DNA from 4 places in the Shewanella psychrotolerans genome. Region 4 is predicted to be linked to each of the others. Evidence: predicted binding sites of a transcription regulator. Region 4 holds the regulator's gene; each other region holds the start of a gene.

Region 1 (3,188 bases), 460 kb from region 4:
AACCCTTGAAGCATTCGTATCTTTAGGCTTAGATGACGAGCTCAAAGAAGAGTTCATGATCGCCCATAATCTACGTCAAACGCGCAACCCTGATTCCCCAGGGTTAGTATTGCGTCGCGTATTATCTATGCGTAATCAGTTGCTTAATCCGCTATAAAAATGACGTAATAGTTCACCAGTGCTAAAAACTGCCTGTGGTAGTTTTTAGCAGCTCTTTCAACCAGACTATCTGCAATAGCTTGGTTAGACATGTTATTCAGCCGCTTCGGTTCAATCTAATGTAGTGATTGAATAGTATCAGTTAATTAAATTTTGCTTAGCCATTCCCTCTACGGCAACAAGTCCTAACCATTGCTGGGCGAGTCGTGCATTGCTACTACTGTGACGATAAGCGCCAAATAGCGGTCTTTTTAGCCCTTCCTGTCCGAGTTTTAACGTCGCCAACGATAAACCATGAGCTTCATTTATTGACCAACTGGGTAGGGCTGCTACTCCATCTTTACAGGCGATCCGCTGTAAAAGCATAGAGGTAAGATCGCAGCGGATTTGTTTACTGACCGGGATCCCAGCAGGTTCTAAAAAGTGGCGATAGATATCTAAACGCTCTAATGGAACCGGATAGGTGATGAGAGATTGACTGCTGAGTTCGGAGGGGATCACATAGTCCTGTTTTGCTAATGGATGGTCAGTAGCTACTAATAGTTTTACTTCAAAATCAAATAGGTGTTGGTAGGAAATATCTTTGTCTGGTATGGGATCTGACGTCAGTACAACATCTAACTCTCCCTGTTTAAGTGCCGCTAGTGAATTAAACAGATGCCGGCTCGAGAGTTCTAGATTTGTGCGAGGGAAGTTACTATTGAATACTTCGATCACTGGCATCAACCAGCGAAAACAGCTATGACACTCAATGCCTACAAAGAGATCGCCTGCTTCATCATTAAGTCCATTCTTGAGATCGATTTCAGTTTCAATGACTTTAGGCAGTATCTCTTCTGCAAGTGTCAGCAAACGTATCCCTTCTTGAGTAAAAGAGAGTGGTTTACTTTTTCTGACAAAAATCGTCGAATTAATACGGGTCTCGAGCTCTTTTATTTGGTGAGACAATGCCGATTGAGTGACAAAGCGCTTTTTAGCTGCGCCAGCGAGACTGCCACTCTCTTTGAGGGCTACTATTGTTCGTAAATGTCTAAGCTCTATCATTTTTACCTCAGATGAATTTTGCTCATGTTGTGCCTGAAATCAATTCGGTTGCGAAACGACAGGTTAACACAATAAACTTCTAGACGTCCAGACGCCTACTTGTGGTTGTGTCATTTAATATCTCTACCACTTGCTTGCTGTCCTAACTGTGAATTCAGCTCATTTCAAATAAGGGGTATAAAATATGGAATCAATAAACATTGCTTCGCTAGGTTTTCCAAGGATTGGTCGTCAACGTGAGCTTAAGTTTGCGCTAGAAAAGTATTGGCGCGGAGAAATTACTCCTACAGCACTTGAAGATGTTGCCAGCTTACTCCGTCAAACGCACTGGGAGTGGCAGGCACAAGCGGGCGTTACTCATCTGCCTGTGGGGGATTTTGCCTATTACGATCAAGTATTAACCCTCAGTGCCACCATTAATGCGATTCCTGAACGCCATCGTGACGGCGATAAGGTCGATTTAGATACCCTATTTAGAGTGGCTCGTGGACGAGCGCCAACAGGGACGGCCACCACGGCTTCGCAGATGAAGAAATATTTCAATACTAACTACCACTATATCGTGCCAGAGTTGAGCCAAGATCAAACTTTTAAGATCGCCTTCGACCAGATTTTTAATGAGGTTGAGCAAGCAAAAGCCTTAGGGTATCAGCCAAAACCAGTGATCTTGGGGCCATTGTCTTATCTCCACTTAGCAAAGTGTAGCGGGCAAGAATTTGATAAATTGAGTTTATTGCCTCAACTTATTGAAGTATATCAGGCCATTCTTGAGCGCTTTGTCGAGCAGGGGGTTACTTGGGTTCAATTAGATGAACCTATTTTAGCGTTAGAGCTGGATGAAGATTGGCGAGCACCGTTCGCCGATACCTACAAAGCGCTAAATGGCACCGATGTAAAACTATTACTGGCAACCTATTATGGCTCGGTCGAACACCATCATGAGCTTATTAGTGATTTGGATGTTGCTGGATTACATCTTGATCTGGTGAGTGCACCTGAGCAATTGTCAGCGTTTGCAGCAAGCTTAAAGCCTGAACAAGTGCTAAGCCTCGGAGTGATCAATGGTCGCAATGTGTGGGCGGCAGAGCTTGATAATATAGCTAAGCAGCTTACGCCAGTGGTTGCCGATTATGGTGAACAGATTTGGCTAGCACCGTCTTGTTCACTATTGCACACTCCCGTCGATCTTGATGTGGAGTCTGAGCTTGAACCATTTTTGCGCCAACAATTGAGTTTTGCTAAACAGAAATTAGAAGAACTTCACCAATTACAAACGCTGTTAGTCGAGCCCGATTCTGTTGCATCTCAAGCGATCGTTACCCACTGTGTTCAAAGGCGCACCGCGAGAAAAAATGCGGCTAATAGCCAAGTGAATGCTCGGGTGGATGCGTTAACTAGTGTGGACTTTGAGCGTCAAAGTGGATTTGCCTTGCGTCAAGTTAAGCAACAAGAGCGTTTCCGTTTACCTTTGCTACCCACTACAACAATCGGGTCATTTCCACAGACTCCTGCAATACGAGGACTTAGAAACCGCTGGCGCAAAGGGGAGCTGACCTATGCTGCTTATAATGAACAATTACAAGCGGTAACGCGAGACAGTATTTCTCGGCAGCAAAAGTTAGGCATCGATGTGTTAGTCCACGGTGAAGCCGAACGTAACGACATGGTGGAATATTTTGGTGAGCAGTTAGATGGCGTCGGGTTTACCCAATTTGGCTGGGTACAAAGTTATGGCTCGCGTTGTGTTAAGCCACCGCTGATCTACGGTGATGTGTCGCGCCCGCAACCTATGACGCTCGATTGGGCAACATATGCCCAGAGCCTAACAGATAAGCCTGTAAAAGGGATGTTGACGGGGCCTGTCACTATTTTACATTGGTCGTTTGCCCGTGAAGATATTAGTCGTCAGCAGATCGCAAATCAGATCGCATTGGCTATTCGTGATGAGGTAGTTGATCTGCAAAATGCTGGCATTGGTATTATTC
Region 2 (3,188 bases), 200 kb from region 4:
AAGTCAACGGCGTAGTTGTCATGCTCGTCAATGCCTGTGGCGATGGCGAAAATGTTGGGATCGAAAATAATATCTTCAGGTGGGAAGCCCACCTTATCGACTAATACGCGATAGGCGCGGGTGCAGATCTCGATTTTACGCGCCTTGGTATCGGCTTGGCCGACTTCATCGAACGCCATGATAATGGCGGCAGCGCCGTAGCGTTTCACTAAGGTGGCCTGCTCGATAAACTTCTCTTCGCCCTCTTTGAGGGAGATGGAGTTAACGATACCTTTACCTTGAATGCATTTCAGGCCTGCTTCAATCACCTCCCATTTGGAGGAGTCGATCATGATCGGCACTCGGCTGATATCGGGCTCGGAGGCGATAAGGTTAAGGAATTTTTGCATTACCTCGACGCCATCGAGCATGCCTTCATCCATATTGATATCGATGATCTGGGCACCGTTTTCTACCTGTTCGCGGGCAACTGACAGCGCCTCTTCATATTCTCCAGTTTTAATCAGGCGTAAAAATTTGGCCGAACCCGTCACGTTGGTACGTTCACCGACGTTTAGAAACAGTGAGTTTTCATCTATGGTGAGTGGCTCTAAACCCGATAGACGACAGGCGACGGGAATAGTCGGTAATTCACGGGTTTGATGTGCAATCACCGCTTGGCGAATGGCGTTAATATGCGCAGGGGTTGTGCCGCAGCATCCACCAATGATATTGAGAAAGCCTTCTTGTGCCCATTCACCGATAACCTCGGCCATCTCCTCTGGGGTTTCATCGTAGCCACCAAATTCATTAGGGAGTCCGGCATTAGGATGCGCCGATACGTAACATTCGGCAATTTTTGACAACTCTTCAACGTAGGGACGTAGCTCTTGTGGGCCAAGGGCGCAGTTAAGGCCAATCGACAGTGGCTTAACATGACGTAGCGAGTTGTAAAAGGCTTCGGTGGTTTGTCCGGTTAGGGTGCGACCGGAGGCATCGGTAATGGTGCCTGAAATCATAATAGGTAAACGCTGACCTATCTCATCGAAAATACTTTCAACGGCAAACAGCGCGGCTTTGGCATTGAGGGTGTCGAAGATGGTTTCCACCATGATGATGTCGGCGCCGCCCTCGATGAGCGCTTCAATCGATTCGCGGTAGGCTTCAACCAGCTGATCGAAGCTGACATTGCGATAACCAGGATCGTTGACATCAGGGCTAATTGAACAGGTGCGGTTGGTGGGGCCAAGAACCCCGGCAACATAACAAGCACGACCTGTTTCTGCGCTGACCTCATCTGCGGCGGCGCGGGCAAGACGTGCACCTTCAAGATTGATTTCGGCGGACAGTTCCTGCATCTCGTAGTCAGCCATGGCGATACGAGTGGCGTTAAAGGTATTCGTCTCGATGATATCGGCACCAGCGAGCAGGTATTGTTTATGGATATCTTTGATAATGGCTGGTTGAGTCAGTACGAGCAGATCGTTATTGCCTTTAACATCGCAGGGCCAATCTTTAAAGCGCTCGCCGCGAAAGGCTGCTTCCTCAAGCTTATGCTCTTGGATCATGGTGCCCATTGCGCCGTCGAGGATCAAGATCTGCGATTTGAGTTGCTCGATGATCTGCGGTGCTATCTGTCTTACATGATTAACAGGGGTATGGGTCGCCATAAAGTTTTACCTATTTTTACTAACTTCTAACTACGTCATTGCAGGGAAACCATCGTTATGAGGTTAATGCAGTGTCATTCAGGGTACGATAACGCTTGCTATGTTCACTCGGAAGTATAAACGTATAGACGTCTATACTTCTTGCCTATACTAATCGACTTATAGCGCTTAGGGCAAGTCAAAATAGTATAACCTTTGTGGACTCATAACCTAGCTATGTTATTCGTTATTTAGGCAGTGAAGAGACTGTAGCGATGCAATTGATTAAATGGATATGGCAATGGATTTTTGTAAATTACTAAAAGCTGAATCATCATTTATTGCAATGTATTATCGGTTAAGAGTATCCTCCTCAAGTATTACACTCAAGCTAGTCGATGCTGTTTTATATGACTCAAACAACGCTGTATTTGATGCGTCATGGCGAATGTGAAGGTGGAAATCTGCTGCGGGGCCATTGCGATATTCAGCTGACCGAAATCGGTTTTGCGCAGATGCAATTGGCTTATGCGAAGCTACCCGAAGCCGTTGACAGAGTAATGAGTTCGCCTTTAATCCGTTGTGCCGCCTTTGCTGAACATATCGCCAGCAAGCGGCGAATGAGCATCAGCTTTGATGAACGTTTAAAGGAGATCTACTTTGGCCGTTGGGATGGCCTTGAAATTCCCACTTTACATGAAGATCACGGCCAAGAGTTAACGGCTTATTGGCAGGATCCTTGGCGGTTCCCTTTACCTGAAGCTGAAGCCATGTCAGCCTTTGAGCAACGTCTCGATGGGTTGGTGGATGAGCTGGTCAGTCTTTATAGTGGCGAGAAGCTGCTACTTATTACCCATGGTGGTGTTATTCGTTATTTAATGGCTAAGGCGCTAGGGGTGATCAAGGCAGTAGGCTTTTATACGCAATTGAGCCTTGAGTATGCCAGTGTGGTGAAAATTACTCATTATAGAGATGAGGATGGCAAGGGTTTTTGGCGACTGCATTGGGGCTGAATCATAGAAGATAAGCGATAAGTGTCAGTGCTGGTTTGATGTCGCGATAGCTAGTGCTTGTCTCTTGCTTGAAATACCGCATAATAACCAACAATTTTTAGGTGTCTTTCAATAGCGAAATTTCAGTAGCGAAGATGCCGAGAGTAAGGTGTTGAGATTCGTCTCTAGTCATGAGTCGAGTAACTTAAACTTAATAGGGAATTGGGAAGGCGATCAGCCATAAGCCCAAACTGTGCCCGCAACTGTGAGTGTGTTAAATAAGGCGAGTACCTTAGGTTAACCACGAGTCAGGATACCTGCCTTACTTTATAGCCTTATGACTCAAGCGGGTGACTTGAGGGAGCTACTCATGACCATTACATTTGGGGCGGTTGCCCTGTCTTTATCTTTTGCCGCGCGATACCTGTGCATTAAGGCCGCACCTTGGGTAGGTGTTTGTGACTAAAGACGTTACCGCCTTATCCGCTAAAGGCATATGCTGGCACAGCGGCGAACGCCAAATTTTGTCTGATGTCAGTGTGCAGCTGTCTCAAGGTAAAATGCTTGG
Region 3 (3,188 bases), 1.3 Mb from region 4:
TATTTAGCCAGTTGTGGCAAATCTGCGGCTAAGGTGTCTTTAGGCATCATCAGCATTAATGCATCATCGATACTAAAGGCTCTAAAGCTTGCAAGCATTTTACCTTTAGGATCGCAGTGCGCGCCCCACATCCATTGGTCGGCATTAAGTGAGCTGATATCTGTAGTCACTTGGCCATGGATAAAGCTACGGCCCTGTTCGCCAGTGACACTAAGCAGGCCTAAGTGGGAAAGATTACAAAAAACGAGCGTGGGGATCTCCTCAGTTACACTCCACTGAGGTTGAGAAACGGTAAGTGTCATATCATGTTCCTAGGCATTGGCATGGAGATAGTATTCGATTGTAACCTTAATGGTTTATTACTCATAAATATATGGGCGTTTGGAACAATTTAAAGGGGCAGGTGTAGTCGTTTGGTGAATTTGGTCTGCTGATTTGAGGTGATATCATCACTTTTGTAACCAGTGACATTATGACAAAGAGCGTTATACCGACATATAGCTCAGAGTTGCGACTTGACGCTGTTTAATGGGGCATTGGCCAGTGCTATCGCTAAAGCGATGAATGTGAGCAAGTCAGTCATGGTTCCGTGAGTTGAGATAAAAAAAGACGCACCGTTTAGGATGCGCCTTCATGTTATTGGATATCGATGTAAGGATTAGTGCAGCAGGCGTGCTCTAATCGTGCCTTCGATGGCTTTCATCTCTTCCAATGCTTCAGCTGCTTGGTCTGAGTTGACTTCCATGACGACATAACCAATTTCTGCTGTGGTTTGTAGGTACTGAGCAGCGATGTTGATGCCCTTCTCTGCAAAGGCTTGGTTAATCTTAATCAAGATACCTGGGCGGTTATGGTGAATATGCAGTAAGCGTGAAGCATCTTTATGCTGCGCTAACGAAACTTCTGGGAAGTTCACTGCGGTCATCGTTGAACCATTGTCAGAGTATTTCGCGAGCTTACCAGCCACTTCAATACCGATGTTTTCTTGTGCTTCTTGGGTACTACCGCCAACATGAGGCGTTAAAAGCACATTATCTAGCCCGCGAAGTGGGCTGACGAACTCATCATCATTTGATTTTGGCTCGATAGGAAACACGTCGATGGCGGCGCCGGCGATATGGTCATTGCGAATCGATTTTGCTAGCGCTTCGATATCGACTACAGTGCCACGAGAGGCATTGATTAAAATGCTGCCTGCACGCATGCAAGCTAATTCAGCCTCGCCAATCATGTTCTTGGTTTGTGGCGTTTCTGGCACATGTAGGCTGACGACATCAGATAGTGATAGTAGCTGCTCCAGAGAATGCACTTGCTGCGCATTACCTAATGGTAGTTTGTCTTCAATATCGAAGAAGATAACTCGCATACCTAAGGTTTCAGCTAAAATGCCAAGCTGAGTTCCAATATGGCCATAACCAATCACACCTAAAGTTTTACCACGGGCCTCGAAGCTACCCGATGCACTTTTTAACCAGCCGCCACGGTGAGCTAACGCATTACGCTGTGGAATGCCACGAAACAACATAATGATCTCACCCAATACCAGTTCTGCAACACTTCGAGTGTTTGAGAACGGTGCATTGAACACGGGGATCCCCAGTTTTTCTGCCGCCGTAAGGTCGACCTGATTGGTGCCGATACAGAAGCAACCGATACTGACCAGTTTTTCAGCGTGGTTAAGTACGGATTGGGTCAGTTGGGTACGAGAGCGAATACCGACAAAATGAGCATCTTTAATCGAGGCGAGTAACTCCTCCTCCCCGAGTGATGCTTTGTGATATTCAATGTTGCTGTAACCTGCTCGTTTGAATACATCTACCGCAGATTGGTGGACGCCTTCCAACAGCAGGATCTTGATCTTATCCTTGTCTAGCGAGTGTTTCGCCATGATTTAGGTACCCTCTTTGTCGGTTGTTGCTATTATGTGGTAATTGTTTTGTATGTTGATTGCAAAGCCCCCACAAAATAGCACCTTTTTTAGTCAGTGTGGAGGGCTAGATGGCTAAAGTTATTATTCTGATATTAAAACAATATCATCTAAGGAGTTTCAATTTTGAATAAAAGCATTATTTGGCTCACAATTTTCTTCTGCGTACTTATCTGGTCAGGTATCGAACCTAAGGATAACTTCACTTGGTTTTTAGAAGTTGCGCCCGCCTTGATTGCTTTACCTATTTTATTTTTTACCCGTAAACGCTTCCCTTTAACTGCTTTAGCCTACGGGCTTATTTTGATCCACGCGGTAATTTTAATGGTAGGTGGCCACTATACCTATGCAGAGGTGCCGTTATTTGATTGGATTGCAGATCTCATGGGCAGTGACCGTAATAACTACGATAAGTTGGGACATTTTGCTCAAGGATTTATTCCTGCACTGCTTGCTCGCGAAGTGTTTCTAAGGCTGGAAGTGGTTAAGCCCGGAGCTTGGTGTAATTTTTTAATATGCTGTTTCGCTTTAGGTTTTTCAGCTTTTTATGAGCTCATTGAGTGGTGGGTGGCGCTATTTTCTGGTGAGGATGCCGAATCCTTCTTAGGGACTCAAGGTTATGTGTGGGATACCCAATCTGATATGGCGATGGCATTGCTGGGAGCTGTGGTGAGTTTAATATTATTGCCTCGTTGGCACGATAGATTGCTCGCCTCTCTCAAAAAAGTGGAAGGCAGCCGCGGTTAATGTTCATCTAGTTGATGATAGTTTTAAGATCGTTGTTTATTATAACAATTGGTGATAGCTGTTGTTATCAATGTTAGTTAGTATGGTCGCGACACTTTTCTACTAGCCTTTAGCAGATAAAAGTCAGGTTAATGTATTTATTTGGCGGATTGAATTGTTTAATCAGCCAACAATAGGATTGATAGGGATAGCATTCTTAAATATGTATATTTATGTGATTCAACACTTTTCAGGGAGAGAAGTTAGTGGGTAGAATCGATGAATTGGTGTTCTTACACCAGCTTTCTACGCCTTGTCACTTAGCGGCTTTGGCTGAATTAATAGGCTTTAAAACTCGTATAGCTAAGCAGGTGAGCGATCTCGATCCCGATCGTGATCATAATAGTTTTTATCTTATTGCTCAAAAAGGCGCCGCCATAGACAGTAACGGCGTGCCTTTAATTGTATCTCGATTGCTGCCTCATGTGCCGATCGCCCTTTATCAAGTTGAAAGGGGGACTTTGGATCCTGAATT
Region 4 (3,188 bases):
ATTACGCTGATAATCATTTAATGGGTCAATCGAGAGTAAGCTCGTTAATTGTGCTTTATCGGTCGATAAACGCTCACGTAAACTACGGGCTTGTTCATTAGAGAGTAACTGTTCAATTAAATTCTGTTGATAGCTAATCAATACTTGCAGCTCTTCTTGCCACAGTTGATTAGATTCACTTAGGTCGAGCAGCTTATATAAAAAATTTGTACTCTTACCCGCAGCAGAAACCACAATGAGATCATCGCTATGGCCATGAGTAAGAAGAATATGAGCGACACGGCGGTAACAATCTGCATCAGCTAAACTAGAACCACCAAATTTATGCAAATGACATCGTGTCATTTTTTGCTCCTCAATACCTTTAACAACTTACTGCTTCAGCAGCATCTAGACCCGCCAGAATATCAGCAACCAAATCATCACCATCTTCGATCCCCACAGACAAACGAATCAGAGTATCTTTTACTCCCGCTTCAAAGCGCGCTTCTGGGTCCATCGCTCTGTGGGTCATGGTAGCAGGAACTGCAACTAAGCTCTCTACCCCACCAAGACTTTCGGCCACTGAAAAGTATTTTAACTGATCTAAAAACGCAATAAGCTCTGATTCTCCACCTTTTAATTCAAAACTGAGCATAGCGCCAAAGCCTCTTTGCTGTTTTGCTGCAATCTCATGCCCAGGATGCTCTGTAAGCCCTGGATAATATACCTTGTCAACCGCAGGGTGAGATGTCAGCAGCGCCAGTACCTTCTGTGCATTTGCTTGATGCTCGCGAATTCTTATTGGCAAGGTACGTAAACCACGCAAAGTCAGATAACTATCAAAAGCTGAGCCAGTTAACCCTAAGGTATTAGACCACCAATGCAGCAGTTCGCCGAGCTCAGCATCTTTTGCGACAACCGCTCCGCCGACCACATCACTGTGACCATTGATATATTTGGTGGTTGAATGAATAACAATATCTGCGCCAAGTAATAAAGGTTGCTGCAAAATAGGAGATAAGAAGGTGTTATCGACCACAACCAGTGCACCGACACCGTGACATGCGTTCGCTATTGCTTCGATATCAACCACGCGTAACAGTGGATTAGAAGGCGTTTCTAGCCATACCATTTTGGGCTGCTGAGCGATCGCTGCCTCTAACGCTTTAGGATCGGTTTGATCGACGACAATAAGCTTAAAAGCCCCTTTCTTTGCAAGATTGGTAAACAGACGATAACTACCACCATAACAATCGTGAGGCACGATCAGCAGATCATCAGGCCCAAGCAAGCTAGTTACCAATGTAATGGCTGCCATACCGGTGCAAGTCACCACACCTGTTGCCCCTCTCTCTAATTCAGCTATCGCATCGCCCAAAATAGATCGAGTCGGATTCCCCGAACGGCTATAGTCAAAGTCGCGGGGATTGTTATGACCATCAAAAGCGTAATTTGTCGACAGGTAAATGGGAGGTACAACAGCACCATGTTGAGTATCCGACTCAATACCGGTACGAACCGCTGCGGTGGCTAGTTTTCGCTCTGTCATCTATTGCTCCTAAAATCGATACGCTAACAGTCATCTATCACAAAGAGATGTCTGGACGTCTAAATGTACCTAAGCAACTCGTCACCGTCAACATATTTAGACGTTTAGACGTCCAAACATTTAGAAATCTATTTGCAATTCACAAAAATTAAAGGCAATAATTTGACTGTAATTTGTAAGGGTATAAAATCTGCCCCGAATTTGAGAATTTACAGGTGAGTCGATGACTGAGTGGAATGGCGATTATATCAGCCCATATGCTGAACATGGTAAGAAGAATGAGCAAGTGAAAAAAATCACTGTTTCTATTCCTCTAAAAGTACTTAAGGTATTAACCGATGAGCGAACACGTCGTCAGGTAAATAACTTACGCCATGCCACCAACAGCGAATTGCTCTGCGAGGCATTTTTACATGCCTACACTGGTCAACCTCTTCCCCATGACGATGACTTGTCAAAAGACAAGCCTGACAGTATCCCAGCTGAAGTAAAAAAGTTAATGACAGAGATGGGTATCGAATGGGAAGAGCTAGAGTAATACGCTCTACTCACCAAATTGCCATCTAAAAAGGGATCCATTAGCGATCCCTTTTTTGTCTATCCCACCTGCCAAATGGAGTAACCGTGGCTGACTTGTTCATCGATCCTACGATCTTAGTGCTCGCCTCATTGATTATATTCATAGGTGCGTTAACTCAAAGTCTTATCGGTTTTGGCTTAGCCGTTGTCGCCTCGCCACTGCTTTACCTTGTCGATCCTAGTCTGGTTCCTGCTCCAGTAATTTTGATGGGATTTTCCATCTCACTGTTAACACTTTTTAGAGAACGAGGCTCACTTGAGTTTAACGGTCTGCAATATGCGCTAATTGGACGAATTCCAGGGGGTATATTAGGTGCTTCGCTATTGCTATGGGCACCACAACCCATATTAGGTTTAGCCATAGCAATTATTGTGGCACTGGCAGTATTGCTAAGTTTACTTAAATTATCTCTTCCTATCACGCGAACTAGCTTATTTGCAGCAGGTATATTGTCTGGTATTTTTGGTAATATTGCCGCCATTGGCGGGCCACCATTAGCGATCTTACTGTCAGGAAAAGACGCCAAACAGTTCCGAGCAGCACTGTCGGCATTTTTTATTTTCAGCTCAACTATAGCGCTCATCATTTTAGGCTTCAGTGGCCTGCTGACATTACACCACTTTTATATTTCGTTACTGCTATTACCATCGGTTATCTTAGGGTATTTGCTGGCGAATCGACTCATTGGGCGAGTAGATAAACATAAAACACGGATCATGACACTCTGTCTTTGTAGTCTCAGCGCAATCATCTTAGCAACTAAGTCCATTTTGGAGATAAGCAATTAATTTATAATATGTTATCGTCAAACTAATATCAAAAAAGCTGAGACAATCACTTGCCTCAGCTTTTATCGTTTTTAATTATCAAACTTAAAAATGATAAGACGTTTGAAGCACACCGCCAATAACATCATCGCTACCCATCATGCCGGTTAAGTCGAAATTGAATGAACGGCCAACGGTAAATCCCGTGCCAATGGAATAGATGTCAGCGGTCGAATCCTCAAGGTCATGACGATATCCTAAACGTAAGGCAAACCAATCGGTTGCTTTTATTTCACCGCCAACACGCCAG

The links. The regulator MetJ, encoded in region 4, represses methionine synthesis genes. The targets are predictions, from matches to a motif close to TAGACGTCTAGACGTCTA.
Region 1: a site for MetJ is predicted at 1,276-1,293, ahead of metE (5-methyltetrahydropteroyltriglutamate--homocysteine S-methyltransferase). Genes of this name have one in related genera too.
Region 2: a site for MetJ is predicted at 1,767-1,784, ahead of metH (methionine synthase). Genes of this name have one in related genera too.
Region 3: a site for MetJ is predicted at 1,988-2,005, ahead of serA (phosphoglycerate dehydrogenase). Genes of this name have one in related genera too.

Annotation. Positions count from the first base shown of each region.
Region 1 covers NZ_CP080419.1:1,045,885-1,049,072, forward strand. The annotation lists gene K0I62_RS04620 (HDOD domain-containing protein) at 1-157, shown strand, start outside; gene K0I62_RS04625 (LysR family transcriptional regulator) at 298-1,203, opposite strand; gene metE (5-methyltetrahydropteroyltriglutamate--homocysteine S-methyltransferase) at 1,397-3,188, shown strand, end outside.
Region 2 covers NZ_CP080419.1:784,553-787,740, forward strand. The annotation lists gene metH (methionine synthase) at 1-1,649, opposite strand, end outside; gene K0I62_RS03505 (histidine phosphatase family protein) at 2,039-2,641, shown strand; cobalamin riboswitch at 2,783-2,948, shown strand; gene K0I62_RS03510 (ABC transporter ATP-binding protein) at 3,079-3,188, shown strand, end outside.
Region 3 covers NZ_CP080419.1:3,681,585-3,684,772, reverse strand. The annotation lists gene ygfZ (tRNA-modifying protein YgfZ) at 1-302, opposite strand, end outside; gene serA (phosphoglycerate dehydrogenase) at 659-1,888, opposite strand; gene K0I62_RS16225 (DUF2238 domain-containing protein) at 2,054-2,674, shown strand; gene K0I62_RS16220 (helix-turn-helix transcriptional regulator) at 2,920-3,188, shown strand, end outside.
Region 4 covers NZ_CP080419.1:583,955-587,142, reverse strand. The annotation lists gene K0I62_RS02660 (bifunctional aspartate kinase/homoserine dehydrogenase II) at 1-345, opposite strand, end outside; gene metB (cystathionine gamma-synthase) at 365-1,531, opposite strand; gene metJ (met regulon transcriptional regulator MetJ) at 1,755-2,069, shown strand; gene K0I62_RS02645 (sulfite exporter TauE/SafE family protein) at 2,165-2,899, shown strand; gene K0I62_RS02640 (conjugal transfer protein TraF) at 2,984-3,188, opposite strand, start outside.